Regions from separate parts of the Paenibacillus sp. OK076 genome, predicted to be linked through region 4. Evidence: predicted binding sites of a transcription regulator. Region 4 holds the regulator's gene; each other region holds the start of a gene.
The links. The regulator Rex, encoded in region 4, represses fermentation and respiration genes when NADH is low (regulators of the CRP and FNR family bind a similar motif). The targets are predictions, from matches to a motif close to TTGTGAAATATTTCACAA.
Positions count from the first base shown of each region.

Region 1: pflB (formate C-acetyltransferase) is a predicted target of Rex. The motif match lies at 1,332-1,349, and genes of this name have one in related genera.
Region 2: adhE (bifunctional acetaldehyde-CoA/alcohol dehydrogenase) is a predicted target of Rex. The motif match lies at 1,558-1,575, and genes of this name have one in related genera.
Region 3: BMY78_RS14240 (cytochrome ubiquinol oxidase subunit I) is a predicted target of Rex. The motif match lies at 2,798-2,815, and genes of this name have one in related genera.

Region 1 covers NZ_FOCH01000001.1:3,777,994-3,785,739, reverse strand. Annotated here, with positions in the region: gene adhE (bifunctional acetaldehyde-CoA/alcohol dehydrogenase) at 1-701, shown strand, start outside; gene pflB (formate C-acetyltransferase) at 1,431-3,689, shown strand; gene pflA (pyruvate formate-lyase-activating protein) at 3,780-4,532, shown strand; gene BMY78_RS16810 (extracellular solute-binding protein) at 4,980-6,344, shown strand; gene BMY78_RS16805 (carbohydrate ABC transporter permease) at 6,516-7,400, shown strand; gene BMY78_RS16800 (carbohydrate ABC transporter permease) at 7,400-7,746, shown strand, end outside.
Region 2 covers NZ_FOCH01000001.1:3,786,176-3,793,921, forward strand. Annotated here, with positions in the region: gene adhE (bifunctional acetaldehyde-CoA/alcohol dehydrogenase) at 1-1,476, opposite strand, end outside; gene BMY78_RS16830 (Crp/Fnr family transcriptional regulator) at 1,908-2,624, shown strand; gene BMY78_RS16835 (hypothetical protein) at 2,707-3,420, opposite strand; gene BMY78_RS16840 (hypothetical protein) at 3,617-4,351, opposite strand; gene BMY78_RS16845 (winged helix-turn-helix transcriptional regulator) at 4,519-4,815, opposite strand; gene BMY78_RS16850 (ThuA domain-containing protein) at 5,158-5,886, opposite strand; gene BMY78_RS16855 (sugar phosphate isomerase/epimerase family protein) at 5,911-6,879, opposite strand; gene BMY78_RS16860 (Gfo/Idh/MocA family protein) at 7,060-7,746, opposite strand, start outside.
Region 3 covers NZ_FOCH01000001.1:3,241,123-3,248,868, forward strand. Annotated here, with positions in the region: gene cydD (thiol reductant ABC exporter subunit CydD) at 1-193, opposite strand, end outside; gene BMY78_RS14235 (cytochrome d ubiquinol oxidase subunit II) at 258-1,271, opposite strand; gene BMY78_RS14240 (cytochrome ubiquinol oxidase subunit I) at 1,268-2,632, opposite strand; gene BMY78_RS14245 (TlpA family protein disulfide reductase) at 3,253-3,798, opposite strand; gene ccmA (heme ABC exporter ATP-binding protein CcmA) at 3,831-4,544, opposite strand; gene BMY78_RS14255 (ABC transporter permease) at 4,537-5,358, opposite strand; gene BMY78_RS14260 (nitrous oxide reductase accessory protein NosL) at 5,384-5,953, opposite strand; gene BMY78_RS14265 (right-handed parallel beta-helix repeat-containing protein) at 5,956-7,314, opposite strand; gene BMY78_RS14270 (response regulator) at 7,504-7,746, opposite strand, start outside.
Region 4 covers NZ_FOCH01000001.1:3,596,152-3,603,897, forward strand. Annotated here, with positions in the region: gene BMY78_RS15870 (AAA family ATPase) at 1-867, opposite strand, end outside; gene BMY78_RS15875 (hypothetical protein) at 860-1,387, opposite strand; gene BMY78_RS15880 (cell wall elongation regulator TseB-like domain-containing protein) at 1,679-2,209, opposite strand; gene BMY78_RS15885 (amidohydrolase) at 2,251-3,555, opposite strand; gene BMY78_RS15890 (redox-sensing transcriptional repressor Rex) at 3,542-4,195, opposite strand; gene dinG (ATP-dependent DNA helicase DinG) at 4,422-7,283, opposite strand; gene BMY78_RS15900 (tetratricopeptide repeat protein) at 7,426-7,746, opposite strand, start outside.

The DNA.
Region 1 (7,746 bases), 180 kb from region 4:
ACGTAGCCATCGTAGACCCGGAATTCGTATACTCTCTGCCTAGAACCGCTGTTGCGGATACAGGTATGGACGTATTGACTCACGCCATTGAAGCATATGTATCCGTCATGGCGAATGATTACACGGATGGTCTCGCGATCAAAGCGATTCAACTGGTATTCCAATACCTCGAGCAATCGGCGCTGCAAGGTGACAAATTGGCTCGTGAGAAAATGCATAATGCTTCGACGATTGCCGGTATGGCTTTTGCCAACGCGTTCCTGGGCATTAACCACAGCTTGGCACATAAATGGGGCGGTCAGTACCATACAGCCCATGGACGTACCAATGCGATCCTGATGCCACACGTCATTCGCTACAATGCGAAAAAACCGACGAAGTTTGCATCGTTCCCGAAATATTCGCACTTTGTTGCAGATGAGCGTTATGCCGAAATTGCCCGCATTCTGGGATTGCCTGCCCGTACGACAGAAGAAGGGGTTACCAGCCTCATCAATGCCATCCGCAAACTGAACAAAACATTGGGGATTGAAGAGTCGTTCCAGGAAATCGGATTCGACGCCAAAGACTTTGAGGCACATGTGGATTATCTGGCAGACCGCGCATTCGAGGACCAATGTACAACAGCCAATCCAAAACTGCCGCTGGTGACCGAACTGGCAGATGTATACCGCAACGCTTTCTACGGCAAGTTTGAATAACAACTAAAGCAGCAGCAGGATTTAGGCAGGTATAGTCAGGGTTCCCCGAAAGGGGAGCCCCGATTGCCGTCTTTTCTGTAAAAGGTTACACGGAATCCGTGATGTTACTTTTTGAACCAGGTAATCACACCATAACGGAGAGGGCAGAAAAAACTGAAGAAGCGAAGCGTTTGCTTCAAGCACGATTTTAACCTTCTATGCAATATAGTTTGAACCTTACATGTACACGATAACGGAGAGGAGAGAAAAAACCTGAAGAAGCGATAGCGCTCGCCTTTATCCCCTGATTTTACCTTTTATAAAGGGAATCAACAAAATCTGGGGGTAACAGCGATCGGAAGGTTGTTCTATCCTCGGAGTGGCTAGTGTACATATCCTTTCGTTCAAATTATATTGTTCAATCCAGGAAATCGGATTTGAACAGCGATCGGAAGTTGTTCTGCCCGCGCAGTGGATAAGTGTGAATTTTGCAGGGTTCACTTTGACACAGCACAGGTGGAGTGAGGATGGTCACAAACTTTGTGATAAAAATCACAGATGATGAAAGAACGAAGACGTATACTGAAAATGTAAGAAAAACATTCATCCGCGGTTCCGGTTCCCAAGTAGAGAGAACATGTTCCGGCTTACATGTGAAATTTATCACATTAATCGCGGCTCTGGGCACAGATGAGACGAGTGAAGCATCCTGTCATGTGTCCGGAAATCCAAATTTGTGGAGGGATTACTATGTCGGTGATCGAAAAAGATGTCAAACAACAAACAGGTTGGAGAAACTTTACCAAAGGAACATGGACGAAATCCGTAGATGTGAATGATTTTCTGGCACGCAACTTATCACCTTACTATGGCGACGAAGCATTTCTTGCAGGTGCAACTCAGAATACGAAAGAGTTATGGGATATCGTTTCTGATCTGACCAAAAAAGAGCGCGATAACGGCGGGGTACTCGATGTTGACGTAAATACGCCAGCAACGATTGTTTCTCACCAACCAGGTTATCTGGATAAATCCAAAGAGCAGATTGTTGGTGTTCAAACAGATGCTCCATTCAAACGTTCCATTCAGCCATTCGGTGGAATTCGCATGATGATTGATGCTTGTGAAGCTTATGGTTTTGAAATGCCTCAAGGCGTCATTGATATATTTACGAACATCCGCAAAACACATAACCAGGGCGTATTTGATGCTTACACATCTGAAATGCGTGCAGCACGTAAAGCAGGGATTATTACCGGTCTGCCTGATGCTTACGGCCGTGGCCGGATCATCGGTGACTATCGCCGGGTAGCTCTGTATGGTGTGGACTTCCTGATTCGAAATAAAAAAGGCGAACTGAATGCACTTGAAGTCGACGTGATTGATGAAGATGTCATTCGCCTGCGTGAAGAACTGTCCGAACAGATTCGTGCATTGCAAGAATTGAAACAACTGGGTGAAATGCACGGTTTCGATATTTCCTTGCCAGCCACAACCGCGAAAGAAGCGTTCCAATGGCTCTACTTTGGTTACCTGGCTGCGATCAAAGAGCAAAACGGTGCGGCGATGTCCTTGGGACGTGTTTCTTCGTTCCTTGATATTTACATCGAACGTGATTTGCAAGAAGGTTTGCTAACTGAAGAACAGGCTCAAGAACTGGTTGACCATTTTGTTATGAAACTGCGGATCGTCAAATTCCTGCGTACACCGGATTATAATGAATTGTTCAGTGGAGACCCAACATGGGTAACGGAATCCATCGGTGGCATGTCCGTAAATGGAGAGACCCGTGTTACGAAAAACAGCTTCCGTTTCCTGCACACCCTGAACAACCTTGGTCCTGCACCTGAGCCGAACCTTACGGTACTTTGGTCCACCAAGCTTCCGGAAGCGTTCAAACAATACTGTACCAAAGTATCCATCGAAACGAGTTCCATCCAGTATGAAAATGATGATCTGATGCGTCCGATCTACGGAGATGATTATGGTATTGCTTGCTGCGTATCTGCGATGAAGATCGGGAAACAAATGCAGTTCTTCGGCGCTCGTGCCAACCTCGCAAAAGCATTGCTGTATGCAATCAATGGTGGTCGTGACGAGAAATCGGGAGCACAGGTTGGACCTGAATATCCGGCGATTACAAGCGAAGTGCTGGATTACAATGAAGTGATGAAACGTTTCAAACCGATGATGGAATGGCTCGCCAAACTGTATATGAACTCACTCAACGTCATTCACTACATGCATGACAAATACAGCTATGAGCGTATTGAAATGGCCCTGCATGACCGCGATATCGTACGTACGATGGCTTGTGGTATCGCTGGTCTCTCGGTTGCAGCAGACTCTCTGAGTGCCATCAAATATGCCAAAGTTAAACCGATCCGCAACGAACAAGGCATCGCAATTGATTTTGAAATTGAAGGTGAATTCCCTTGTTACGGTAACAATGAGGACAGTGTCGATAGCATCGCAGTTGAATTGGTGGAAAGCTTTATGGGCATGATTCGCAAACACAAAGCGTATCGTAATGCGATCCCAACACAGTCTGTACTGACGATTACATCGAACGTGGTTTACGGCAAGAAAACAGGTACAACACCGGATGGCCGTAAAGCAGGCGAACCGTTTGCTCCAGGGGCGAACCCAATGCATGGTCGGGACAAAAAAGGTGCACTGGCATCCCTTGGCTCAGTAGCAAAACTGCCTTACGAACACAGCCTTGACGGGATCTCTAATACATTCTCCATCGTGCCTAAAGCACTCGGAAAAGAGTCAGACACACGTAAATCCAATCTGGTAGCCATGATGGACGGTTATTTTGGTCAAGGAGCACACCATCTGAACGTGAACGTATTTGATCGTCAGCAGTTGATTGACGCGATGGACCACCCGGAAAATTATCCGCAGCTGACTGTACGGGTATCCGGTTACGCGGTTAACTTCATCAAATTGACACGTGAGCAACAACTCGATGTCATTAACCGGACCTTCCACGGTTCCATGTAACTCGGGCTTAGCTTAACAGTTCATAGGAGATAGGAGTAGAACCTCCATATTAAACGCACAGCGGATGCGATACAGAAAGGAAGAGGCAGCATGGTTAATGGACATATTCATTCACTCGAAACTTTCGGGACGGTTGACGGCCCAGGCATCCGCTTCGTGCTTTTTATGCAAGGATGTCTGCTCAAATGCCAGTATTGTCACAATCCGGATACATGGGCACTGGATGGTGGCAGGGAAATGAGCGTGGAGGAGGTACTGGCTGAAATCGAGCCGTACTTGTCCTACTACCGCAGTTCCGGCGGAGGACTTACGGTATCCGGCGGGGAGCCAACATTACAGGCTCATTTTGTAGCCGAGGTTTTCAAAGAAGCGAAACGCCGCTGGGGATTGCATACTACGCTGGACAGTAACGGTTTTAATGAACCTGATCGGATTCATGATTTGTTGGATAACACAGACCTGGTTTTGTTGGATCTAAAGCACATCAATGATGAAAAACATATCAAGCTGACAGGCAAATCTAACGAGAGAACATTGCGCACCGCACAGTGGTTATCGGACAATGGACGAAAAATGTGGATTCGCCACGTGTATGTGCCAGGGATTCACAATGAGGAAGAAGACTTGCTCAATCTGGGGCGGTTTATTGGAACGCTAAATGGAGTCGAGAAGTTCGAAATCCTGCCTTATCATCAGATGGGTATTTACAAATGGCAGGCGCTGGGGAAAGCCTATCCGCTGGATGGAGTTCCTTCTCCAAGTGATGAGGAAGTGGAGCGGGCGTATCGTTTGATTGAACAAGGTCGTACGGAAACAGCGGGTATGACTTGCTCCAATAAGTAACAATAGTTATATACAGCACCTATATAATTTGAACTAACTATTTACACGAGAACGTAGAGGACAGAAATAAGCTGGAGAAGCGGAGCGTTCGCCTAAAAGCTTTCTGCAAGAAAGCTACATCGGAAGCATACGCAATCCACGGATTTTCACTTTTATAAAAGTGAATCAAAAAATCTGGGGATAACAGCGATCGGAAGGTTGTTCTGTCTTCGGAGTGGCAAGTGTAATTATTCTTTAGTTCAACTTATATACCAACCAAGCAGTCTTTGCGAACATGTTTCGCAGGGGCTGTTTTTTTGCTGTTATCGATTGTAAATGCATGATTATTTGTCCAGTGAAGGATTTTATCCCTCCATTGATGAATTGTCATCCTTACGATGTAAGCTACAACTTTTTATAATCAGAGTGTAAAGCCAAATGCTCAATATCTTGAGGAGGGTCATACGAATGAAAAAAGGAATGACATTACTGCTTTCATTATTACTTATCACATCATGGACATTGGCAGGTTGTTCGAGCTCAAGTAACGAACCACAACAGGGAGCAGGCAATGCGCCTGCGGAGACAAGCAAGGAACCGGTTGAGATGCTTCTCCGTCACACTCAGGTGGGGGCCGACAAACAAAAAAGGCTGGCCATTCTGCAGGACGTTGTAGCCAAAGTGGAGAGCGAAGTACCCAACCTGACCTTTACACTGGACGGAGTTGAATCCGATGTAAACCGCAAGGAGAAACTTCGTGGAGAGATGGCAGCGGGCAATCCGCCGGATATCTTCGAATTGTTCGGTAGTCCGGATTCTAAAGTATATGCTAAAGAGGGCATGTTGTTGGATCTCACACCGATCTTGCAAGAGCTGGGCATCCAGGACCAATTTTCATCACTTGAACCATTTACCTATGAAGGCAAAGTGTACGGACTGCCTATTGGTGGATCGGGTGAAGGATTCTTCTACAATAAAGAGTATTTTGCACAAAAAGGTTGGAAAGCGCCTTCAACAATGGCTGAACTGGATAATATGCTCGCTGAGATCAAAGCTGACGGCAAGGTTCCACTCGCTTCTGCTTCCAAAGCAGGCTGGGTTCCACTCATGTTAACGAACCATCTGTGGTCCCGTTACGCTGGTCCTGATATTACGGCGAAGTTTGCTACAGGCGAAGCCAAGTGGACTGATCCAGGCGTTGTTGCAGGATTTGCGAAGCATAAGGAATGGGTGGATAAAGGTTACTTCAAAAAAGGTGAGCTTGGCTTTGAATATGCTGAATATACAACTCAATTTACGAGTGGTGAAGCGATTCTGATGTACGACGGAACATGGAAATCATCCGTATTTAAGGAAGGACAGAGCGGTGAATCGCTCATCGGCAAGGTTGGTTTCTTCAATATGCCACCGGTAGAGAATGGTGCAGGAGATCAAACAGCCTTGATGCGTGACGTCAATAACGGATACGGCTTCTCCGCAGCGGTTGCGGATGATCCTCAGAAGCTGGCAGCGGTTAAAGCCTTTATCAAAAACTTCTACAACGAAGATATGCAAGTGCGTGGACTCGTAGAAGATGGTGTGTTACCAGCAATGAAACTGGATGAAAAAGTGCTGACAGACAGCATCACCGACGATTTGATGAAAGAAATTGTAGCTGTTCTGAATGCGTCCCAGACTTCATTCCCGGCATTTGATGCGCTCGTTCAGGCTGATGTAACGACAGAGATCAGCAATCTGCAAATTCAGAAGCTGATTGGTGGACAAACGACGCCAGAGAAGATGGCCGAAGAATTGCAAAAGGTTCAGGAAGAGGCCAATGCTTCAGTAGAATAAACAATACACGATCATTCAAGCAAAGAAACGTAACTGCTAACACCATGCTGGTTTACCCCGGTTGGAACTCTGCCGGGGTAAAACCCTTGGTCCTTTCTAAAGAATTACACTGCTGAGGAATCTGCTCTATACATGAGCATAAGAAGTTGAAGTCACTGAAGGAGGTAGATCATGAACACTTCACTCCGCAGCCCGCTGATCTATACGTTGTTTGTGTTGCCTGCACTGATCTTGTTTATCATGTTTTTCCTGTATCCTATCGGCAGTTCACTCTATTACAGTCTGACCAGTTGGAATGGGGTATCCGCAGAGCCGCGTTTTGTGGGACTGTCCAATTATGCAAAGGCATTGACAGATGAACGTTTTTGGATTTCAACTCGCAATAACGGTTTCTTTATCGCATTTTCCGTTTTGATCCAGGTACCTATCATTGTGCTGTTTTCCCTGCTCATAGCGAACGTAAAGAAATTGAAGGGTTTGTACAAAACAGCCGTCTTTTTGCCGTCCATTATGTCAACGGCCGTCATCGGTATTCTGTGGGGCTTCATCTATGAGCCTAACATCGGCCTGCTGAATCAGTTACTTGAAACGGTAGGAATTTCGCCGGTCTATTGGCTGTCCGATAATCGGTTCGCAATGATATCCATTCTCGTAACCAATGCTTGGCAGTGGACGGGATTCTATATTGTTATGGTTTTGGCAGCCATTCTGGCTATTCCCAAGGATTTGGATGAAGCGGCAGCCATTGATGGTGCAACAGCCGTACAAAGAGCATTCAAAATTACATTGCCACTTATCAGACCTATCATTTCCGTCGTCATCATGCTGTCCATTGCGGGGGCGATGAAGGCAGCTGATATTGTTCTGGTTATGACCAAAGGTGGGCCTGCAGGCTCTACTGAAGTGCTTGCTACGTATATGATCAAATATGCGATTACCAATTTTAAATACGGCTATGGTAATACGATTGCGGTTCTGATCTTTGCTCTGACGCTTGTGCTCACCGCGGTATATCAGTTGCTGGTGGCGAGACGCAACGAAAGGGTGGAATATTGATGGCAAAGAGCATAAAAGGCAGTATACCTCATGTTTTGTTGATGCTGTATCTACTTGCAATTCTGTTTCCCTTTTTATTCGTAATCTTTTCTTCATTTAAGCAGGATAACAATGAGATCGCACTGAATCCGTTCGGTCTGCCTTCCACATGGGTGTTTAATAACTACGTGGAGGCTTGGGTAAATGCCAAGATTGGAACGTATTTCTGGAACAGTATGTACATTTCGGTCTTGTCCTCAGTTGGAACCATTATACTTGGTGCCATGTTTGCTTTTGCTATAACGCGGATGAGACACCGCAAATGGAGCATGTTTCTGTACAGTCTCATTCTGGCGGGTATGCTGAT
Region 2 (7,746 bases), 190 kb from region 4:
ATCCGTAATAATGGCTACGCGTGTGATGTCCGGCATTTTGGCAAGATACTGTGTTGCACCTTTTTCGAAGTAGACTTTATTCGGCACTTTGAACCACTGCATATTCACGGTACGGCGAGCCACCCTTTTCACGTTGATTAAGTTCACAGCGGTTACGTTGGAAGAAGTCGAGTTACGTCCATACGATCCGCAGCCCAATGTCAGTGACGGCATGTTGGTGTTGTAGATGTCACCGATGGCGCCGTGTGTGGATGGAGAATTGACGATAATCCGGCCGGTTTGCAGGCGATCTGCGAATTTGCCAATGACTTCTTCGTTCGTCGAATGAATAACGGAGGAGTGACCCATGCCGCCAAAAGCAACCACTTCCGCTGCGCGCTCAATCCCTTCAGCTGCCGTTTTCACTTTGTAGCAAGCCAGTACTGGACTTAGTTTCTCAGCCGACAATGGGAACTTCGTGCCTACCCCTTCAATCTCGGCTACGAGAATTTTGGTGCCAGCAGGGACCTCGATACCGCACATTTGCGCAATACTGACTGCAGATTGACCAACAATCGCCGGGTTCACCGCACATTTCTCAGCATTAATCGCACCTGCGGTCAATTTTGCGGCCTCATCCTTGTTCACGAAGTAACAGCCGTTCGCGATCATTTTCTTTTTCACCTGATCGAAGATCGGTTCTTCGATAATGACTGCTTGCTCGGAAGCACAGATCATGCCGTTATCGAACGATTTGGACAAAATTAAATCCGTTACCGCTTGATTGATATCTGCACTTTTCTCAATAAAGCAAGGTACGTTCCCTGGCCCTACGCCCAGTGCCGGTTTACCACAGCTGTATGCCGCCCGTACCATGCCTGATCCGCCTGTTGCCAGAATGAGCGCCACATCGTTATGATTCATGAGCGCGTTTGTGCGATCCATGGAAGGATCATCAATCCACTGGATACAATCCGCTGGAGCACCATGCTTCACCGCAGCATCAAGCAGGATTTTGGCAGCTTCCCGGCTACAGTTCTGTGCAGATGGGTGGAAACCGAAGATGATCGGGTTACGCGTTTTGATGGAAATCAGTGCTTTGAACATCGTGGTGGATGTTGGATTGGTTACCGGGGTAATCCCCATGATGATACCGACAGGCTCCGCAATTTTCTGGAAGCTTTCGTATTCGTTATCTTCAATAACCCCTACTGTTTTGTCATATTTGATGCTATGATACACATATTCTGTTGCAAATATATTTTTGGTGATTTTATCCTCATACACACCCCGGCCTGTTTCTTCCACGGCCATCTTGGCGAGCATCATATGTTTGTCCAGACCTGCCAGCGCCATCGCTTGCACGATGCGGTCAATCTGTTTCTGATCCATGGACATGAATGCTGCATGTGCTTTATTCGCTTTGTCAATTAACGTTTGAATATACTGACCTGCTGTCGGTTCTTTTACTGGGGCGACTTCGTTCTTTACAGCCATCTCCCTCATCCTCCTAAAGGTTTCGTATTGGTTTGTCTCTCTTCTTTACATTCACATCGTATCATGGGGAAAGAGTTAATTATGTGATTTTTTTCACAAAGTATAACAAATTTAATTTAAGTTTTTTACTGTCTTTCACTTAGCCATTTACACTTCCTATTTAAACTATAGGGCTGTCAGATTCATCCTCCCCTTCCGAAAGTGAATTTAATCACAATGTTTGAAATTTCGCCATTTTTGCCCCCTTTCCATGCCCCTCAAACAGAAAGATAAGGTATATACTGAACTTAAAAATTGAACCACCGCAATTTGTACCGTCCTTCCCGGCCGAGAGATGACCCTGATCAGGACGGCAACGGTTTGCGGCGAACCACGGGGGCCAGTCCAAGCTGCAGAAGGCCGCCCGATGGACACAAAGGGGAGATAGACTTATGAGAGAACAACTGAGTGTACTGGAAAAACGCGGAAATACCAACTGTTTCTCGGAAGCGAATTTCAACCATCTGCTCGTAACGATGAAGGACAGAACCTATCCGGAAGGCACCCATCTGTATTGGGAAGGAGATGTCTCTGACAAACTTTATTATATGAAACGGGGCCGTGCTCAGATCACCAAATCCACGGATGAAGGCAAAGAACTGATTATGTACATGTATCAATCCGGAGATATGATTGGGCAGGCTGATCCGTTCTTCGGATCGAAACACAGCTTTTCGGCGGAAGTACTGGAGGACAGTGAGATCGGTGTACTGGAGCATAAAGACCTGGAGATGCTGATCTGCCAGCATTGTGACTTTGCGATCGACTTTATGAAATGGATGGGTATTCATCACCGGTTAACCCAAACCAAATTCCGTGATCTGATGTTATATGGCAAACCGGGCGCTCTCTGCTCCACGCTAATTCGATTGTCCAATTCCTATGGCGAGCCTCATGGAGAGCATGTCATGATTCATAAAAAAATAACACACACAGATCTGTCCAATATGATTGGAGCAACCCGTGAAAGTGTCAACCGTATGTTAAGCGATCTGCGTAAAAAAGACGCCATAGAATACGACAACGGCATGATTGTCATCAAGGATCTGCACATGCTCCAGGGCATCTGTCACTGTGAACTGTGTCCTAACGAGATTTGCCGAATCTGACGCTTTCCCCGTCTGATATTCACCTGATATGCAGATAAAAAAAAGCCCATCTTCCGAGACGAAGATTGGGCTTTTGTTATGCTTAAGATACAGTAGTCAACTCCAGCTTTACTGCATCACGAGGATTCAACTTCATGTCCAAACCGTTTTCCATCAGTTCCTTGTCATTCACCATGATCATCCAGCGTTGGTTCATCCGGGGAGTCACATTTTCGACTGAAACGACAAATTTGTTGTTCTCCGACATTCTCACAATGCCACTGGACTTTAATACATCACGCACCGTACATTCCTGAACATACACCCCGGCATATTGACGATTGAGATTCGGCATAATATTTCCACCGCTCACCTTGAGCAATGTTGTTTGATAAACAACATCGTCTCCCCCACTGTCAGCGGCTTTTACATATATGATCACTTCATCTTTGACATGAAGCTCCATATCCCAATTTTCCGGGTCAATATCCTTGCCATTCAGTTTGACTGCCCAGCTAAGTGAGGAGTCCAGCGAAACTTCCCCTACGGATTGGATCCGCTTGCCATCTGCTGTAAAATCGACAAGTCCACTGTTCAACAGTGCTTTCTTGAGCGTCAGACCTTCACTAAAATCTCTCTTAATGGACTTCGTTGCGTCAGGCAAAAAGGTACTGCCATCCACTGCCACAGTAATTGTATTCTGCGATTCGGTCTCTTTGACGATTGGCTGTTCGGAAGGCTGTGTCTCGCTACACCCGGCTAATATAACCAGAATAAGCAGACATATACCTATGTAACCGGGGATTCTCTTCTTCATGTAGGTAACACCACCCTGCGTAAAATCATTCACCCTGTTGTCCATAACCTCTATTATGGCACAAAATTCATGCAAAAAAAGTGTCAATGCCGTTACTTTTCATCCAGCAGCGTCCATAACTGGTTTGTACAGCACAAAGAGCCTGCAAGCAGGCCCTTTGGCTCCTAATTATCATTAAGGTCTTTGGGTAGCATCGTTACTGGACACAAGCCTGCATGTAGGTACGGCCTCCGTCTCCATCCTTCAGATACGGATTGAGCCCAAAGAACTGTTCCTCCGACACATAAACGCCTGTCAGCAAACGCCCTTCAAGTAAACCACCGTCCACCTGCACACAGAACGAAGGTGCATCCACATATTCCTGATAGAGCGGAATCTGACCAGATGACTGGTGTACCTTGGATACCTTGCCCTGCTCATGCAGCGGTCGTTCGGAGAAATAGGTAGGTACAATATAACGGGCAATCACATCCAGCTCCTGCACAGTGTAGAAGGTGTCATCACCCAGCCAGGGCGCAAACAGGCGGATCTTCTCATACTGTGACCATACAATCGCCTGAATCAGCATCTCCGCTTGAACAAAACGACCTTCGCCCACATCCAGATACATACGTTCTTCATGAAGGGTGGCTTCAGCCTGACCCCCATTGGAATCGGGTTGTCTCAATTCACATCCGATACACTTCCAGCCTCTTGCTGTCTGAATCCATTTTTGCAGCACCGCCGGAGCCGTTCCCTGACCATTGCTATTCGTAGAATGAGTCTTCTCTCCTGCAACATCATCATCCTTAACCGACGGGGAATATGAAGTTCGTTTAAATAGCTCCGCAGCTTTTTTGTAGATTAAATGTACCTGGATGGATGCGCTCTCAAGTTCTGCAATATCTTGCTTGCCGTAGCGTACTTCACGGGATAAGCTTTCTTCTCTCATGACAAGTGGCCTCCTCGCTCCGGCCGCCTGCGGCCATTTTATTTACAATTATACTACAACTCGCGACAACATGTGCAGAACCCTGAAGACAAAAACTCCTGATTTCCACTGGAAACCAAGAGCCTTTATCCCAACAGTTCCTTTAGTTTGAGCCGTGGAAGCTGTTACTACTCAACCCACTGCTCTGCCCAGTCTTGAATTTGATTCATAACGGGCTGTAGCGCCTTGCCTTTCTCTGTCAGTTCATATTCAATACGAACTGGCGTCTCCGGATAGACATGACGGATCAGAATTCCTTCGCTTTCCAGATCTTTCATCCGTTCTGACAACATCTTATCACTCATCGATGGAATCAGGTTGGAGATATCCTTGAATCGCTTCGAACCACTCATCAACGTTTGAATAATCAGACCGTTCCAGCGCTTACCCAAGAAAGAAAACGCCGTCTCAAAGCGCGGACACATCCGCAGATCTTGGCCTTCCACATTAATCACCTCTTTAGAGATCACTCAACTTACGTTTAGTTAGTATATTTCATAATAACATATTTAAGTCTCAAAGAAAACGTCTGCCGCTAAAAAGTTAAAATTTTAGAGGCATAACCCAACTTCGATGATACAACTCAGTATACATCACATGGGACAGCGGAACCATGGGAAAATATCGTCTAACTCCCATGTAGCTATCTTACCCAAAAAGTTCCTTTTATTAACCAAAAAAACCTTGCTGCCTCAGTCATACTTGACTTGGAGAAAGGTTCTTTGGTATATCGTTTATTCTATGCGTTCACACAGCCAATTTGCAGCTTAAACCAGCACGTTACCAAGTGATCTTACAGGTTCGCTGAAGCCATATTCCGGCTTAACGTTACGCGTAGGATATGCCCACTTCACACCATTGCTGATCACTTTTAAAATTTCCGGATTGTAGAAGGTCGGGTATGTTTCATGACCTGGACGGAAATAGAAGATTTTTCCCGAACCGCGGAGGAACGTACATCCGCTCCGGAATACCTCTCCGCCTTGGAAATTGCTTACAAACACCAGCTCATCCGGCACTGGAATATCGAAGAATTCCCCGTACATCTCTTCTTTTTCCAGAATTATTTTGCTATTGATGCCCTCAGCAATGGGATGGGACGGATTCACACACCAGATAATCTCCTGCTCATTGGCTTCACGCCATTTCAGATCACAACTTGTGCCCATCAGCGCTTTGAATGGCTTAGAGAAGTGACCGGAGTGCAGCACAATCAACCCCATACCATCCAGGACCCGCTGTGCAACCTTCTGTGTAATCTCGTCGCTCACACGATCATGCGCCATATGTCCCCACCATATAAGCACATCTGTAGAATTCAGCACCTCATCACTTAATCCGTGCTCAGGCTGATCTAGTGTTGCAGTGCGAATGGCGAAGCCTTCGCCTCCCAGTCCGTTTGCCAACGCCATGTGCAAACCGTCAGGGTAGACTTCCCTTACTTCATCGTGAATTTTCTCATGGACAAATTCATTCCAAATGGTGACGTTAATCATATTCAATTTCCCCCTAGTGTAACTCTAAACCCACCACATATCTCCCAGCGGTTCTTCAATCAATACTTGTTGGAGATTTTGCACAGCTTTAGAGAATCCTTCTTCTACCGACATCAGACCATCTTCGTGTTCAATACTTACGACATAATCATATCCAACCAGACGCAGAGCGCTAATAATATCAGCCCAAGTTTTGTTATCGTGACCATAACCGACCGAGCGGAATTGCCAAGCACGATCAAGCATGTTTGTATAATCCTGCATATCTGTTACACCATATTTATTCACGTTAATTGGATCAATAGTTGTATCTTTCGCATGGAAGTGATGAATCGCGCCTTCACGTCCCAGAATGTGGATCGCTTGCACCGGATCAATACCTTGCCACCACATGTGGCTTGGATCCAGGTTGGCGCCAATCACTTCGCCTGCTGCTTCACGCAGTCTCAGCAAGGTCGCTGGTGTATGCACGGAAAATCCACCGTGCAGCTCCAGTCCCACTTTCACATTGTGATCTGCAGCGAACTTGCCCCACTCTGTCCAGTAAGGGATAACTTTGTTGTCCCATTGCCATTTAAGAACTTCCTGGAAGTCATTCGGCCATGGTGCAACAGGCCAGTTCGGATATTTGGCATCCTCATGGTCTCCCGGACAACCAGAGAATGTATTTACAACAGGCACTTCCAGTTTCTCAGCCAGTTCTACTGTCTTAACGAAATCATCGTGGAATCCTTTCGCAATATCCTTTTGTGGATGGAGCGGGTTACCGTGACAGCTCAATGCGCTGATAGTCAGACCACGGGATTCTACTGCATTTTTGAAATTTTTCAATGCTGTTGGATTGCTCAGAAGCTCATCCGGTTTGCAATGAGCATTTCCGGGATGTCCACCAGTTCCGATTTCTACTGCTTTCAAGCCTTTGGATGCAACATAGTCAAGTGCATCCTCCAATTTACGTCCTCCGAATAGTACCAAAAATACGCCGAGTTTCAAGTGCGATTCCTCCCTAGATTAAATATCATATTATTTGCTGGTTTTATGAACAATGAACTGCATAAAAATACCGTTCAGATCACATGATTGTATCGTTATTGTGGAAAATCAAGAGCTATTCTATCCTGAAATTAAACGTAAGAATACTGGTTATTTGATTGGAAATGACATCCGGTCGGTTTAGTCGAAATAAACCGCTTTGCCTGTCTGAGCAGACTCGTAGATCGCTTCAAGAATCTGAGTAACCACGATGGCTTGTTCAGGTTTTACAACTGGATCCTTGTCTTCTATGATCGCTTCAAGCCACATTCTAGCTTCACGATCCGCTTCATTTTCTGCACTACCGGAATAAAAAGCGACTCCGCCTGCGTCCAGATCTACCTTGGTTTCAAACAGACGGCTGCGTTTCTCGCCATTGATACGCAGACCATCCTGCATATCCGCGCCACCTTCTGTTCCACAAAGCAGTGTTTTGGCTTCGCCAAATTCAGCAACGTTCAGCGCCCAGCTGGATTCGATAATAATTGTAGCCCCATTCTCCATCGTCACAAAGCCGAATGCAGAATCCTCTACCTTGAATTGTTCCGGGTCCCACGGCCCAAAAGCATTGGCCGCATTCTCACGTTGACCCAGCTTGTGGAACGTTGATCCCATTACACTCTTCGGTTTGTAATTATCCATCAGCCAAAGAGTCAGGTCCAGCGCGTGTGTACCGATATCAATCAACGGTCCTCCACCCTGCTTTTCCTCATCAAGGAACACACCCCAGGTAGGCACAGCACGGCGGCGAAGTGCAATCGCCTTACCGAAATAAATATCGCCCAGCTCGCCTTCTTCACACATTTGTTTCAGGTATTGGCTGTCATT
Region 3 (7,746 bases), 360 kb from region 4:
GAAGTATCCCGAGCAGCATGACGACCGACGAAAGGGAAGCCTTCTCCACGAAAATCCGTTGCACAGCTTCAGCAAGCAGCGCAGCCTGACTTACAATCGCTGCACCCAGCCCAAGTGAAATGACCGCGAGGAGCGAAAGACGTTTTCGCTGGCCAGACATTTGTTGAGAGATCAGGCTTGTTTTCCTCTTCATGTTCACTTTCCTCCTTTCTATGAACCTGTGAGATTACTCCCTTGCATCACATATTAAATTCAATTTATTTTTTTCCCTTTACATAGTCCGCATCAAACAGAAACAGTCTGAAAACCAGAATCAAGGAAGGAATCAACATACACATGCCACCGATAAAGACAACAACCAGTGCGAAGCCCATTGCTGGTGAGGTTACACTGTTTTGAATTGTAATGAACGGATCAAGGATATAAGGATATTGACCAATTCCGTAAGCGAAAAAGGCACAGAAAAATTGCAGCATGATGCATATAAACGCTAATCCGTAGCGGCGTCCGTTATAGATCAGCCACATCGCTATCATGAAGAAGGCAACGGAAAGTGCAAGCAGCCACCATAAATCCATCATATTTTGAAAATGTCGCTCATTGTGCTGTCCCAAATAAATAAATGCAGTCAGTGCGATGATAATCGTCGGTGTGCTCCAGAACAGGGCATAGGTCCGTACCAGCTTCAATGCAGCGTGATCCTCTGCCCGCGACGCATAGAAGGCCAGAAATGAGCTGCTAATGAATAATACAGACACAATCGCCAGTCCAACGATGCTCCAGGATAACGGATTGGTAAACAGCGTCCAGTAATCCAAAGAAACCATCGAATCCTGCTTCACGATAAAACCACCTTCAGACAGCGTTAGCGCCACTGATAGCGAAGCGGGAATAAGCAATCCCGAAGCTCCATATAGAAACAGATACACGATATTATTTTTGGAACCATAGTTCTCAAAGGCATAAAACGACCCACGAATGGCGAGCAAAATGACAGCAATACTGCCCGGTACGAGCAGCGCTGATCCGTAATAATAAGCCGTGTCGGGAAAGAATCCAACGATGCCAATGTAGAAAAAGACAAAAAATACATTCGTAATCTCCCATACCGGTGATAAATAACGAGAGATCAGACGATTAATCAGGTGATCCTGTTTCGTCAGGCGTGCATAAAAGGCAAAGAAACCCGCCCCGAAATCAATGGAGGCTACTATTAAATATCCATACAAGAACAGCCAGAGCACCGAGATGCCAATCAGTTCGTAACTCATGTACGCTCACCCTTTTCTGTAGACGGATTGCGCTTCTCCTTCATCCATTTCTCCATCTCGACTTCTGCCGGATTATTGTTGAACAAACGTCTTAGTACGAGAACACACATCACTCCCAGAACAATGTAAAGAAGCAGGAAGAAGAAAAAGATCATTCTGATGTTGGGTGATGAAGTAGCGGCTTCCTCTACACGCATATATCCCCGGATAATCCACGGCTGTCGTCCAAGTTCAGCATAGAACCAGCCCAGCTCAACCCCGAGAAAAGCCATCGGTGCGCCTAGCGCTATAATCCCAAGCAGCCACTTGTTCAGCTCATTGCGCTTTTTCCAGAACACAAACAGGAAATACAGAACCGAGATAACCAGCAGCGTAAATCCGATTCCCGCCATTAAATCAAACAGGTAGTGAACGAGCAGCGGCGGCCATTCGTCCTTCGGAAACTCCTCCAGTCCAGTTACTTCGGCATTAAAGTCACTAAAGGCCAGGAAGCTGAGCAGTTTCGGCAGGTGAAGAGCCCCTATAATTTCATGCTCCGCATTCAGCCATCCCAATAAAATCAAATCTGCGCCACTTTCCGTCTCAAAATGCCATTCTGCTGCTGCAAGTTTCTCCGGCTGATGCTCAGCCAGAAACTTGGCGGACACATCTCCCGCTAACGTGTTTAGTAAGCCGAATAGCAGAACCACCGCCATCATGAGATTCAAGGCTTTTTTGTGGTAGGCAGACGCCCCTTTTCTCAGCATTGCAAAGGCTGCAATTCCGGCCAACAGAGCAGCTCCTGTCAAATAGGCCGAGCTTAATACATGAAACATCTTGGAGAACGTCGCCGTATTCAGCATCGCCTGCACCGGGTTAACCGCTGTGAATTGGCCTGCTTCCATCACAAAGCCTCCAGGCTGGTTCATGAAGCCGTTCACCGTCGTAATAAACACAGCCGACATCCCTGCACCGGTGACAATGGGAATCGTCAGCAGCCAGTGGATGTATGGATTTTTGAATCGATCCCACGTATACAAATAAATGCCCAGGAAGATGGCTTCAAAAAAGAATGCGAATACTTCCATAAATAACGGAAGTGCAATGACATTGCCTGCCAGTTTCATAAAATTCGGCCACACCAGGGCCAGCTGCAGTGAAATCGCAGTACCGGTCACCACACCAACCGCCACAGAAATGACAAACCCTCTTGACCACCTCTTTGCCATCAGTGTGTAATGAGGATCCTTCTTGCGAATCCCCATGAACTCAGCAATTGCGATCATTAGGGGTATACCGACGCCAAGTGTCGCAAAAATAGCGTGGAAGCCCAGTGTCATACCTGTCACCAGCTTGCTCCACATCACCGTATCGATTGCCATACTTTACTGCCTCCTTTCAAACTCTGTTCGACTTTTGTACTGATTTGAATCTTTTACTTATTAGGTCAGTCAGCCCTCGGACTGCGTTCTATATCAGGTTGATAGAGGCCCCACTAGACTGATCAGAGTTTATCTACAAACCGTTCCTCCATCGTTGTATGTATAAAGAGAATTTTTTCACAAAGTAAAAGACGAAGGAGCTTTGCCGCAACTTCATTGTGTGCTGCTGCACTTAGTTACTGGACTAAGCATGCATAGGCAAGGCTTGTTTTACCTGATACTGAAGGGCCAAAGTACTTAACGGGACCTAATAGTTAAAATTATTATATCTTTGTGAATTAGCAATTCAATCACTGACACGCCTTCGTCCCTAAATGTTCAAGAAAGGATCAACACTTTCTGACAACTCGGTGAAAAGCGTAAAAAGCACCCAAAGGGGCTATTGATTCGTTAGGCACAACCGTGGTATCGCGATTTTCCATTCTACTATGCATGCAAGATGTTCGGAAAAATCGTTCACGTTTAACTGGATTCTTATTGCAGCTTACAAAAAAACAAAAGAAGCCGCTTCTATAGCGACTTCTCGACTTGTTTTGTTCATAAGCATAATCTTGCAAAGCTCAATTCTTTTGCTGTACGGTCTGCTCCAGCCATTGCTGCAAGGGAATATCTTTGGTCAGCTCACCGAGCAGAATGTGACTGAATATACCTTCCTGATCTATGATCATGGTCGCTGGCAACCCGGTGATGCGATATAGACCGGAGACCTTTCCGGTCACATCAATGATAACAGGGAAATCGAATTGCTGTTTCTCCATAAATTCACGAATGGTGCCCTTCGCTTCCCCCACGTTGACAAACAGGGTCTCTACATCGTTTTGATATGTCTGAGCGATCTGATTAATCATCGGCATTTCCCTCACACAGGGCGTGCACCATGAAGCCCAGAAGTTAATCATGACGACTTTGCCCCGATAATCCGAGAGCTTCACCTGTTCTCCTGCTGAGTTAACCGCAGTTAATTCGGGAGCAATTGCACCTGCTTCAATGGCACCGATCCTTTTGGACTCGGATGATGAAGTCCCCTGATAAATGGCCCACGCCGCGACCAGCACAGCAGCCATTCCAATCAGGATAGTAAGCAAACGTCTCATTTTCGCACTCATTTTTCCACTCTTTATTTCCAATCGATTCACCTTCATTTTAAGCCAAGACTATGATGAAAAGCAGCATGAAGCGACCCAAACTGCTCTCGAAACTCCTCAGTAGAGCCATCTCCCACATTACGTCCCTGATTCATAAAAACAATGTGATCTGCAACATCAGCTGCAATCTCAAGCTGGTGAGTGGAGAACACAACCATATGCCCCTCCTCCTTGATCTGTTTTATCAGATTTGCAAACTCCTGCATCCAGAAAGGGTCTAGTCCATTCGTCGGCTCATCCATGATCAGCAGCGGAGGCTTGGCCAATAGAGCCTGGGCAAACAACACACGCTGCCGCATACCTTTGGAAAAGGTCGTGACCCGTTTCTTTTTTTGATCGGCCAAGCCTACCATGGTTAGCATTTCCGTTACTCGCTCTTTGGGCACTTTCCTAAGCGCCGCCCAGAACTGAAGCACTTCCTCTGCCGTCAGACCCTGGTTGAAATGATAATCATCCGGCATATATCCGATCTGTTCCGAATATCGCTTTCGTTCTTTGGACCAGCGCATCTTGTTTACAATGATTTCACCCGAGGTAGGTTGAAGAATACCTGCGAGCATACGCAGAACGGTGCTTTTTCCGGCCCCATTTCCTCCGCATAAGGCAAGCACATGACCGGAAGAAACGCGAAAGGATATATCCTCAACAATCTGTTGTTTTTTTATGGATTTACACAGTCCAACAATCTCTGCTTCCACGTTATCCATGGGAACGCCCCCTTTCCCATATCCCGTATACTGCCACGATCGAACATGCAATCCACAGCAGGCATATCCCCATAAAAATCCAGCTCTCGCTCGATGGCTGTAACCAATCTACCCACTGATAATATTCAGGTCCCAGAATAGAGCCCCCGCCAAGTTTAATCACCACAAACAAACGTACCAGCTCAGCCGGATTGATGAAGGTTAGAACAGTGAGTAAAGGTTTTACCCACTGATAAGGCATGAGACCCAACACGGAGATTAGAAGCGTAGGCCATCCGATCACCGCAAAAAACCAAACGGATACGGATATCGTTAACGCTTGCCAGCGATTTTTGGATAACGAACCGATAAACAGTGCAATCGTCAAAAATAGCAGCACCAGTCCACAGGAGAATACCAGAAATAAAAGGTATGTCATGACATTTAAAGGGCTGTCCATCCATCCGCTGAGAATTCCCATCAGGCCATAACCAAATGTAACTATCGTTATTAATACAACGGACAGACCGAGATATTTGCCAACAATAAAAGACATCGTACCGATGGGGTAAGTGGACAACAGCTGCCAGCTACCCTCTTCTTTTTCAGAAGTCAACGAGAACGAGCCCAGAAAGAGGGTCATCAGCGGCAACAGATAAAGAATGAGATTTAACATGGAACCTGTCGTGCCAGAGTAGCCTGCTACAAAATTCTGAGAATTAATGATTAACAAACTCAGGCTAAACACGCAGAAAAGAATCAAAAATGAATATGACCAGGGGTTGCGAAAGCCCATTTTCATTTCTCGTCGAACGACTTGGAACATATCTCCCATCATGCATCACCATCTTCATTGGTCATTACTTGTGGCCTGATTCTTCCGTTGATTCACTTTCCCCATGCTTTTCTTCATGCATACCTTCACCCATTCCCTCTTCGGAATGCCCATGTTCACCCATCATATCCATCGTCTCGGTATTTTGTTTCCAGTCGTGAGAAGCGAGGTCTTCAGCGGTCATGATCGTTCCTACACCCTGCTCAGCTACAAAAGCTTCCGCGGAGGCTTTATCCTTGAAATTGAGGATGCCGTAAGCCATGGGTGTACGCAGTGAAGCATCATATACATAAGTGGCTTTGCTGTACTCAATCCATTCCTTGTCATTATAATCACGAACAAAATCCATCCCGATATTATCTGTTCCATTCTCTTCTTTCCACTGATGCATACAACCAATGTCATCAAATTTATAATTTTTACCGTCTTTTGTGGTAAGCTGCGTGGCATAGGCATCATCTTTCACCTGCATTTTGCAAATGGCACAGATATCCACGTCTTCATTAATAGGCAATGCCTCGTATTTTTTTCCGCAAGCTGTTAATAACAGCACCCCAAAGAGAAGCACCATCACTGTTTTCCAATGTGTTTTCATTCTCATTTTCGTAATACCCCCATTTTGATCATAATAAAAGTAGCTAGGCCCAGTAGAATGCATCCAATGATCCAAACCCCAGTTGTCTCTTTGACTGCTTTTGTACCTGTCTTCGTCGTCTTTGATTGCGCTTCCATACTCATTAACGGCGATCTGTCGCTTGTCCACTCTGCCTTGCCTTCCGTAAACAAGCTGCTCATAAAGATCATGCCTGGAGATTGAAAGAAAAGTTGATAGGCCGAATTTCGGTTGACCACTTGCTCATAAAATGGATTAATCCCATAAGACAGTTCACTAATTCCATCATTGTTCAGGTCAAGACCCTGAAAGGAATCCCAATAATTTTCCTTCATCTCATTGTTCCGGCTGTCCATCGCTGAAGCTTCAATCACATTCGAAACAAATTGGTTTCTGGTAAACTGATTATCCTCCGCAAGAACGAGCTGAATTCCGATGAAATTCCGGAGCACCGCATTGCCGCGAATTTCATTTCCTGAGGATTCAGCAATGTTCATGCCAACACGATTACCTTCCACGACATTGTTATGAACCGAAGATTGCTGTACGTCATACAACAAAATCCCTTGTGAATGCACATTTTCGTTCTGTTTGCGAAAGGAATTTCCCGATACAACCGTATTCTTGACACCCATGACCATGGCTCCGGTACTGTTGTTCTCCCCTACATTGTCCATAACAGAAGAACCATCAATATACATACAATGAATGCCATACCTGGTATGTAACAGCGTATTAGCCTTAACCGTAAGATTGCGACTATTCTCCAGGTAGATCCCGTCCCGCATACCCGTAATTTGGTTGTCTTCGATGTGGGTACGATGGGAATTGTAGAGATCAATGCCATTCCCCTTTTGACCACTGGAAGCAGACTCCGGTCCAGCCCATGAAATGGTATTGCCTTGTATGAGCCCGTCGACGGAACCCCGCAGCACGATTCCAAAACTTTGACTCTGAATATCCAGACCCGTGATCTCTACACGATCTCCTTCAACCAGAATCGCAGCAGTGGGTTCGTTCGTTAAATGTTGAACCGTGAACCCCTGCAAAGTCACTCCATCTGAACGAATGGTAATCGTGGATTCAGCTTCCATATTCAATACCGTTACCGATGAATCTCCTCGAATGGATATATTCTTGTCTATACTTACGGGACCAGAATAAATACCCGGCTCAAGCACAAGCACTTCTCCAGGTTTAGAACCATCAATGATTGGCTGGAGTGGAATAGCGTCTTTGGTATCAGAAGCAGCGTTCGCAGAGTCAAGTGAGTAAGATAACGGGATCGCCAGTATACCCACAAGCAGCAACAAGCCCAGGACAATCCGTCCGTTTAACATCATAACCTCCTTCATGAAGCACACTGCTCATAGTGTACATAAAAACAAATTTTTACCATATAGCTCAATCTGGCTATAGAGCTGGACGTTTTGTGTCCAATTTGTGAGGTCATGGTGGTGAAAAGCAGAGAAAGTGACATCCACTTATACATAGAAACCGAAAGAACGCTCCGATCTAGTAAAAAAAGCTTACTACAGACGATTGTGGTCTGTAATAAGCCCTTGCTCCAATGCGTAACGTGTCAGTTGAACACGATTTTGAACCTGCAGCTTTTGCAAAATGTTTTTCAAATGATTCTTGACCGTATATTCTGAAATCGTATAATTCACAGCGATTTCTTTGTTCGTCCAACCTGCAGCCACGCCATACAGAATATCCTTTTCCCTTGTCGTTAGTGGAACGTCAGGTTCTTTTTTCTCCGTGAGTGAGACATC
Region 4 (7,746 bases):
CATCACACTTTCCAGCTGTGCTCCAGAGAAACCATAGGATTCTTCTGCTGTCTTCTCAAGGCTGACCCCTTCAAGAAGAGGTTTATTGACTGCATGCAGCTCCAGTATGTGTTGTCTGCCTTTCTTATCCGGCAAGTCTACCTGAATATGACGGTCAAAACGACCTGGACGTGTCAACGCGCTGTCCAGCATTTCTTTTCGGTTTGTAGCGGCGATCACAAGTATGCGCGGTGTGTCGGAAGAGTATATGCCATCCATCTCCGTCAACAGCTGATTCAGCGTCTGATCATATTCACGCTGTTGTCCACCTTCCCGTTTTCCACCAATCACATCAATTTCATCGATAAATATAATGGCATTTTCCTTATTTTCTTTAGCGGCACGTGTTCTTGCATCACGGAACAAATCCCGTATTCTGCCAGCACCTACACCAACATACATCTCAACAAACTCACTGCCTGATGCAGCTACAAAAACAGAGTCGGTATAATGAGCAGCAGCTTTGGCCATCAAGGTTTTACCAGTCCCTGGAGGCCCAGTAAGCAGGATACCTTTCAAAGGACGAATACCAAACTTCTGAATTTCTTCATGTCGAATGAGAAAATCGAGCGCTTCCCGCAGTTCCTGCTTGGCACTCTCCTGACCACCGATTTCTTCAAAAGTCAGCTTGGACGGTCCTTTTTTCTTGCGTTTACGTTCCTGACCTGCGCCCACTGTAATTCCACCACGCATTTGCATCATGAGCAGCAGAGCACCCACAAGCATTGCAGCGATCAGAATGGGAATCATGTTTACACCGATAAAAGCAATAAAGATAATCAATACGGGTACAAATCCAATGACAATTTCTTTCGTCCATTTAGGCATTTGGCCACACTCCTATCTGACCGGGCACACGCGGCAGAATAATAAACTTGCTGGCATCTCCATCTCTGAGACTGACATATACATTATTGTCATCCATGGCTGTATTTACCTTGATTCCATTCGTAGCCATTTTGGACAAGGTCGGTGTAATCTCGGTGTATTGCTTGTTCTCCATCGCTTGAGCTACGGTAAACATCGCGCTTCCCCACCAGCTTTCTAACGCTTCGTTCGAATGATCCACGACATCCAGCTTCAACGAACGAGTGCCAATCAAGGTCTGTCCTTCTTTGTGAATATATTGTACCAATCTGCCCAGATCAACATCCGGCTGCAGATCAAGTTTCAACTGTACATCATTGCGGTTAATAGTTAATTGAACATCATTGACTCCATCGTACTGGGTAACCATCTTTTCAATTGGGCTTTGCACAGCCACATGACGATACACAAACCAACCTCCAAACAACACAACGGCTGAAATGACGGCAGTCAGAGCAATAGGCAATACTTTTATCTTCAAGTGAGTTACCCCTCCTAAATTTTGGCCCATCCTATAACTTGTAGGCAAGAATATGAATATGTGTACATAATGTCCTGTGATGTGCCTAACAGGATTTATTTGTGTATGATGTATCCTTGAATACATATTTGAGTATATCACATCGTATATACAATATCTAAGGCGAAAATATGAATTTTAACTATTCAAATCCAAAATGATCAACAAAGTACGTCAAAAAACCGGTCAGTCGGGTTTCCGTCTGCCGGTTCTTTAATCTATTCTTTTCAGACCATAGCAGGTCTGCCAATTCTAGCTGTTCGGGATCGTATAGACCAGGTCCACCTGTTCCCCGTTACTGAAACGGTAAAACCGATAATAGTTGTGAGTATCATCGTTATAATACACTTGCCATACATAGATTCCATTGACAACGCCTGGCATGATTCGTTTGATCTCTCCACCGGGAACTTCAGAGCTGAACCGATTTCGTATCTGAGCTTCAGACATGCCATTCTTCAACAGTTCACTGTGCACCGCATTGGCTCCCGACACCGGTTTGTTATTCTCATCAAACTTGATCCACACCATGACATCCTGGTTATCCTTATTTTTGCCGATCAGGGTCCAGTATATGTTGTCTCCGCCGTCTTTCTGCCCCCAGACATACTTACGCAACTCTTCGTGGGACGTAATCCCCAGCTGTTTCTGAGCCGCCTGTATGGCCAACGCCTCTTCCTTGCGCTGATCCTGGGTAACATAGACATAATAACGCTGAAGTCCAAACAGAATCAGAACCAGGAGCAGCAGCGAAATCCATATCCACTTCTTTTTTTTCTTCAAAAGCCGAACTTCCTTTCCCTATGACGCTGCTGTCCTTGTAATTAACGGGCCAGCAAACTGTCAAATGCCAGTTGAGACTCACGCAGAATGCGCTCTTCATCCATCGTAAGACATTCGCCATGTTTAACCACCTGATTACCATCCACCCACACATGCTCCACATCTTTGGCTGAAGCCGAGTAGACCGTATGGGAAATCAGGTCCGTATGCGGATAGAAATGGGCCTGCTCGATGTTCAACGCGATGAAGTCAGCCTTCATGCCAACTTGCAGAGCGCCTGTATTGTTCAGGAATATAGATTTGGCCCCATATGAAGTTCCAAGCAGAAGTGCTTCCCCTGCCGGCACTGCAGTAGGGTCACCGGACACCCCTTTGTGAATCAAGGCAGCCAGTCTCATTTCTTCAAACATGTCAAGATTGTTGTTACTTGCTGGTCCGTCTGTTCCCAGGGACACGGTTACGCCAGCTTTCAACAGATCAGGCACACGTGCAACACCCGAAGCCAATTTCAGGTTACTGCCTGGATTGTGGGACACTGCTACATCATGCTTTGCGAGAATCTCGATCTCTTCATCATTCAGATGTACCGCGTGTGCAACCAGAGAAGGACGGGAGAAAAATCCTAGCTTCTCCAGATGTGCGACTGGACGCAGTCCGTAATCAGCCACGTTCTGCTCCACTTCGCGAAGCGTTTCAGACATATGCGTATGCAAAGGCAGATTCAGGTCATGAGCAACCTGTACCAGCTTCTCTATGTAATCCGGAGGGCAAGTGTAAGGTGCGTGTGGAGAGATTACGGTTGTAATTCTTCCGTCTGCTTGTCCATTCCATTGACGAGCAAATGCGGCGGACTCTTCCAGCTTGCGCAGTTGTTCTTCTTCTGAGCAAAGTCCGATGACCCCACGTGCCAGAGCAGCCCGAACGCCGGATTGTTCCACCACTTTCGCAACCTGATCCATATGATCATACATATCCAGGAAAGCTGTTGTTCCACCTTTCAACATTTCAAGCACGGATAGGGATGTACCCCAATAAACGTCTTCAGACGTCATTTTGGCTTCCATCGGCCACATTTTCTCCTGCAACCATACTTGTAACGCCAGATCGTCTCCATGGCCTCTCAGAAGCGACATGGCCGCATGACCATGCGTATTGATCAGACCCGGCAAGAAGAACAGTCCTTTTCCGTCCACCTTTGTCAGACTTTCGTCTCCTTCCGGCAATGTCTCACCAATATGCACAATCTTGTCATTCTCTACAACCATAAAGCCTTGAACCACGTTCCAATTCGCGCCTTCACTCACGGCAAATTTGCCGTTGTGAATTACCCATCTATTTGTCGTCATCTTCCTCGTCGTCCTTTCCATTCTCCAAGTAATAAGCCAGGCTAAGCAGATCCGTCGTAAAATCAGCATGGTGAATGCGAATATGCGGCGGGGTCTTCAGGATGGTTGGCGCAAAGTTAAGAATTGCTTCGATTCCTGACTCAATTAGCTGATCCGCAACATTTTGGGCTTCTGTATCCGGAACCGTGATAATACCGATGCGTATGTTATCCTTTTTGACCGAATCCGTTAATTCATTCATCGGCTGCACCGTCAAACTGTTGATTTGACTCCCAATCTTCGGACCATAGGCATCAAATACAGCGACAATCTTCATGTTGTCTTTGAGGTAAGCATTGTAATTGGACAAGGCATGTCCCAAATTACCAGCTCCGACAAGAGCCACATTGATCTGCTGGTCTATTTTTAAAATATGGCGAATTTTCTCGATGAGATATGAAACGTCATACCCGATTCCTTTACGACCAAAGTCACCGAAGTAAGCCAAGTCTTTACGAATCTGGGCCGGATTCAAATCCAACCTCAGTCCAAGTTCTTGTGAAGAAACCGTATTGACTTCGCGCTGATGCAGTTCATTCAAATAACGCAAGTAAACAGGCAATCTGCGCACCACGGCTTCCGAAATTTTATCTGATTTCATTCAATTGCTCCCCCTTACCAAAGCCACGATAGATAGATGAAAGATGAGCACCCTGTCTAAAACGATGCAACATGATTTCTGAATTAAACAGGATGCTCCTTGTTATATAATGGATAATTGCTTTATTCGCCTTACTCGCATATCCATGAAACGAATACATGATATTACTCAATTTTACAGCCAATCAGTGGCGTCATGCAATAATGGAAGCTATAGAGCGTATCTGTTATTGTTGCTCTTCAGTGGGTCTCTCGAGCCATTCCGAAATGCGTGGAACCATCTGCTCAGTGAGCATGTGCTCCATTTTGGGACCAGGTAATGAGTATAAAAAGTACTTGCCATAATACGCTTCAATAACGCGTGTATCGTATACAATTACAATGCCTCTGTCTTTGCCTGTACGAACCAGTCTGCCAAATCCCTGTTTGAAGCGGATGACAGCTTGTGGTACGGACAGCTTCATAAACGGGTTTTTCTTCTGCTGCTGCAAGAGCTCGCTCTTCGCTTCGACCAATGGATGATTCGGTGGCTGGAATGGCAGTCTGACAATCGCAAGACAGGTCAGAGCCTCTCCTGGAATGTCCACCCCTTCCCAGAAGCTGCTTGTGCCAAGAAGCACCGTTGCTTTCGCATCTTGGAAGCGGCGTGTAAGCTTGGAACGGCTGCCACTGTCCACCCCTTGCCCCAGCAAAGATATATCATTGCCTGACAAAGCCTCCTTGAGCGGGTCATAGACCTGGCGCAGCATGCGGTAGGAGGTGAACAACACCATCATGCGTCCACGAGTCGCAATAGCCGTTTCCGCGAGCGAGTGTACGAGCATATCCACAAAGTGGGCATCGCCTACACTGCCCTTCACGCTTGGGAAATCACGCGGAATGACAAGCAAAGCCTGATCGCGATAATTGAACGGTGACGGCAGCATGGACGTCAACAGACGGTTATTCTCGGCAGCTTCCTGCAAGCCCAGCTGTTCGATCATGAATTGAAATGACTTGTCAACGGAGAGCGTAGCCGATGTAAGCACAACGCTTTTCTTTTTATCAAAGAACATATCCTTCAATTGGGCACTGACATCGACAGGAACAGCGTAGAGCTGCAGTGATTTACTGCGGAACTGGCCGCTGGCCTCCATCCAGTACACGGTGTTGGCATCATCCATCCGCATGAAGAAACGCAGGTTATCCTTGATCGTTGCCAAATCCTTCAGCAGACCTGAGATATCCGTAATCAGACTATCGGACTGATAATCGTCCTGATCTTCTTTCACTTCAAGCAGTAGCTTGTCGCCTTTACGAATCAAATCACCTAGAGTGACATAGATTTGGTTTTCAGCATCCTGCAATTCCTGCCATTTGGCTGGTTTTTGCGAAGGCTTCAGTCTAAGAGAAAATTGTCCTGTCTCCCCTGGAGAGGCATCGCTGCGTTCAGGCAGCAGGCCGAACAAGGTATCGCTTAGTCGATCCCACATCTCCTTGACTTCTACAGCAAGCGGGAACATCTGATCAATCATGGAGCCCCACTGTACCGAATTTTCATGTCCCGACAATTGAGAACGAAGCATCGGCAGTTGGCCATTACGGCTATCTTTAAACAGTCGGGTCAGTGTATGAACCAACGTAAAGTATTTCATATGAAGACCAAGGTGTTTACCTGCTACGTCCTCCAGATGATGTGCTTCATCGATGACGAGACTTTCGTAGGCCGGCAGCAGCTGATGTGCTGCTTTGACATCCGTAAATAATTTCGAGTGATTCGTAATGACGATATCGGACAGCCCGGCTTCATGTTTGGCACGATGATAGAAACATTTGCGGAACCAAGGACAGGAACGTCCAAGACAGGATTCAGACTCGCTCTGTACCGTCTCCCAGAAGTCTCCTCCGCGCCCGCTTAGATTCAGTTCCTCGTCGTCTCCAGTCTCCGTCTGGGTAAGCCAGACAATCATCTGAGCCGCTGTAAAATAATCCTCTTTCGGTGTAGCAAATTCACGTTTATTGATTTTATGCTCAAACTTACGCAGACACAGATAGTGCCCACGTCCTTTGAACACTGCTGCCTTGAACGGGAACGGAACCACTTGGGTCAGCATAGGAATATCCCGCTCTCTCAATTGCTCCTGCAGGTTGATGGTATGTGTGCTGACCATGACTTTCTGTTCCTGTTTCACACTTTCATAGATGGCAGGCAGCAAATAACCAAGTGATTTGCCTGTACCTGTCCCAGCTTCGATCAAGAGATGTTTCTCTTCATCCAAAGCTTGTCGTACACTGCTGAACATCTGAGTTTGCGCCTCACGCTCCTCATAATGGTCCAGCGTCTCCTTCAGGTTATCTCTAACCTGATCCATAAACTGCTCAAAACTTACGCCTTCCAGCGGATTACCTTCTCGCTCATCGCGTGGTGAGCCTATATCGGTCCAGTCACTCACGTTCAAGGCAAGCTGGCGGTAATACGTATGACCATCCAGATCCTGAATCGGCTCTGCTTCCTTCTCAGTACGCATTCCGTCGAAGAACCAACCCAAGTCACTGTCTTCCGGTGCAAACAGGTCACTCAGGCGCTGAATCGTGATCAGAGGCAATGCACGCAGCTCATCTAGACACTTCAGTAATACAAAAGCTGTGGCAAGTGCATCACTGTCTGCCTGATGAGGGCGGTCATGCTGAAATCCGAATTCTGAAGACACATAACCGAGTTGGTAAGAGCCCAGTGACGGGAACGAAATCTTCAGGAAATCAATCGTATCCAGAATCCGTCCGGTAAATGGCAAATAACCGCATCGATCAAGTGCATTTTGAAGAAAATGAAAATCAAAAGCAACATTGTGTCCAACAAGAACCACATCGTCAAGCAGCGGAACCATCTCCATCATCATCTCTTCCAATGAGGGAGCATCCGCCACATCTTCATCGGTAATACCGGTTAACCCCGTAATAAACGGGGGAATCGGTACACCTGGGTTCACATAAGAACTATATATTTGAGTTATGCTGTAGTCATGATCTATGATGGCAAGTCCGGCCTGTATTATCTCACCGTCGGACTGCGTGCCGGTTGTTTCGAAATCCAATACGGCAAATTTCATTGCAATGTACGGTCCCTTCCATTCCAGTCTATGTTACAGCATAGCAAAAAAAAGGGCATTTGAAAATTAACTGACAAAAAAGGCGGTGTCCCCGCCGCTATGCCAGAGGAGGGAACACCGTCTTTTTGCCGCCGAATAGCCTTTAATTTAAGGCAGTCAGCTGATTTGCATATTGCAATTTTCCGCTGTTTAAACGACAGGCTTCCATGTTATACAGCGGTTCGGTCAACGTGGGGTCATACTGAAGCGCCTGAGCAAATAGTGAACATGCACCTTCAGGGTTCGCAAGCTTGGCCTCGATACAGCCCAGGACGTTACACACCAGCCCCTTCAATCTCGGCGAACCATTCAGATGCATGATCCGCTGCAAGTGTATTCCTGCTTCCTCGGTTTGTTCCAGGTTAAGATGAGCAAGAGCCAGGTAAAAACGAGTTAATGCACTTTCTGGATAGTCGGTCACAAC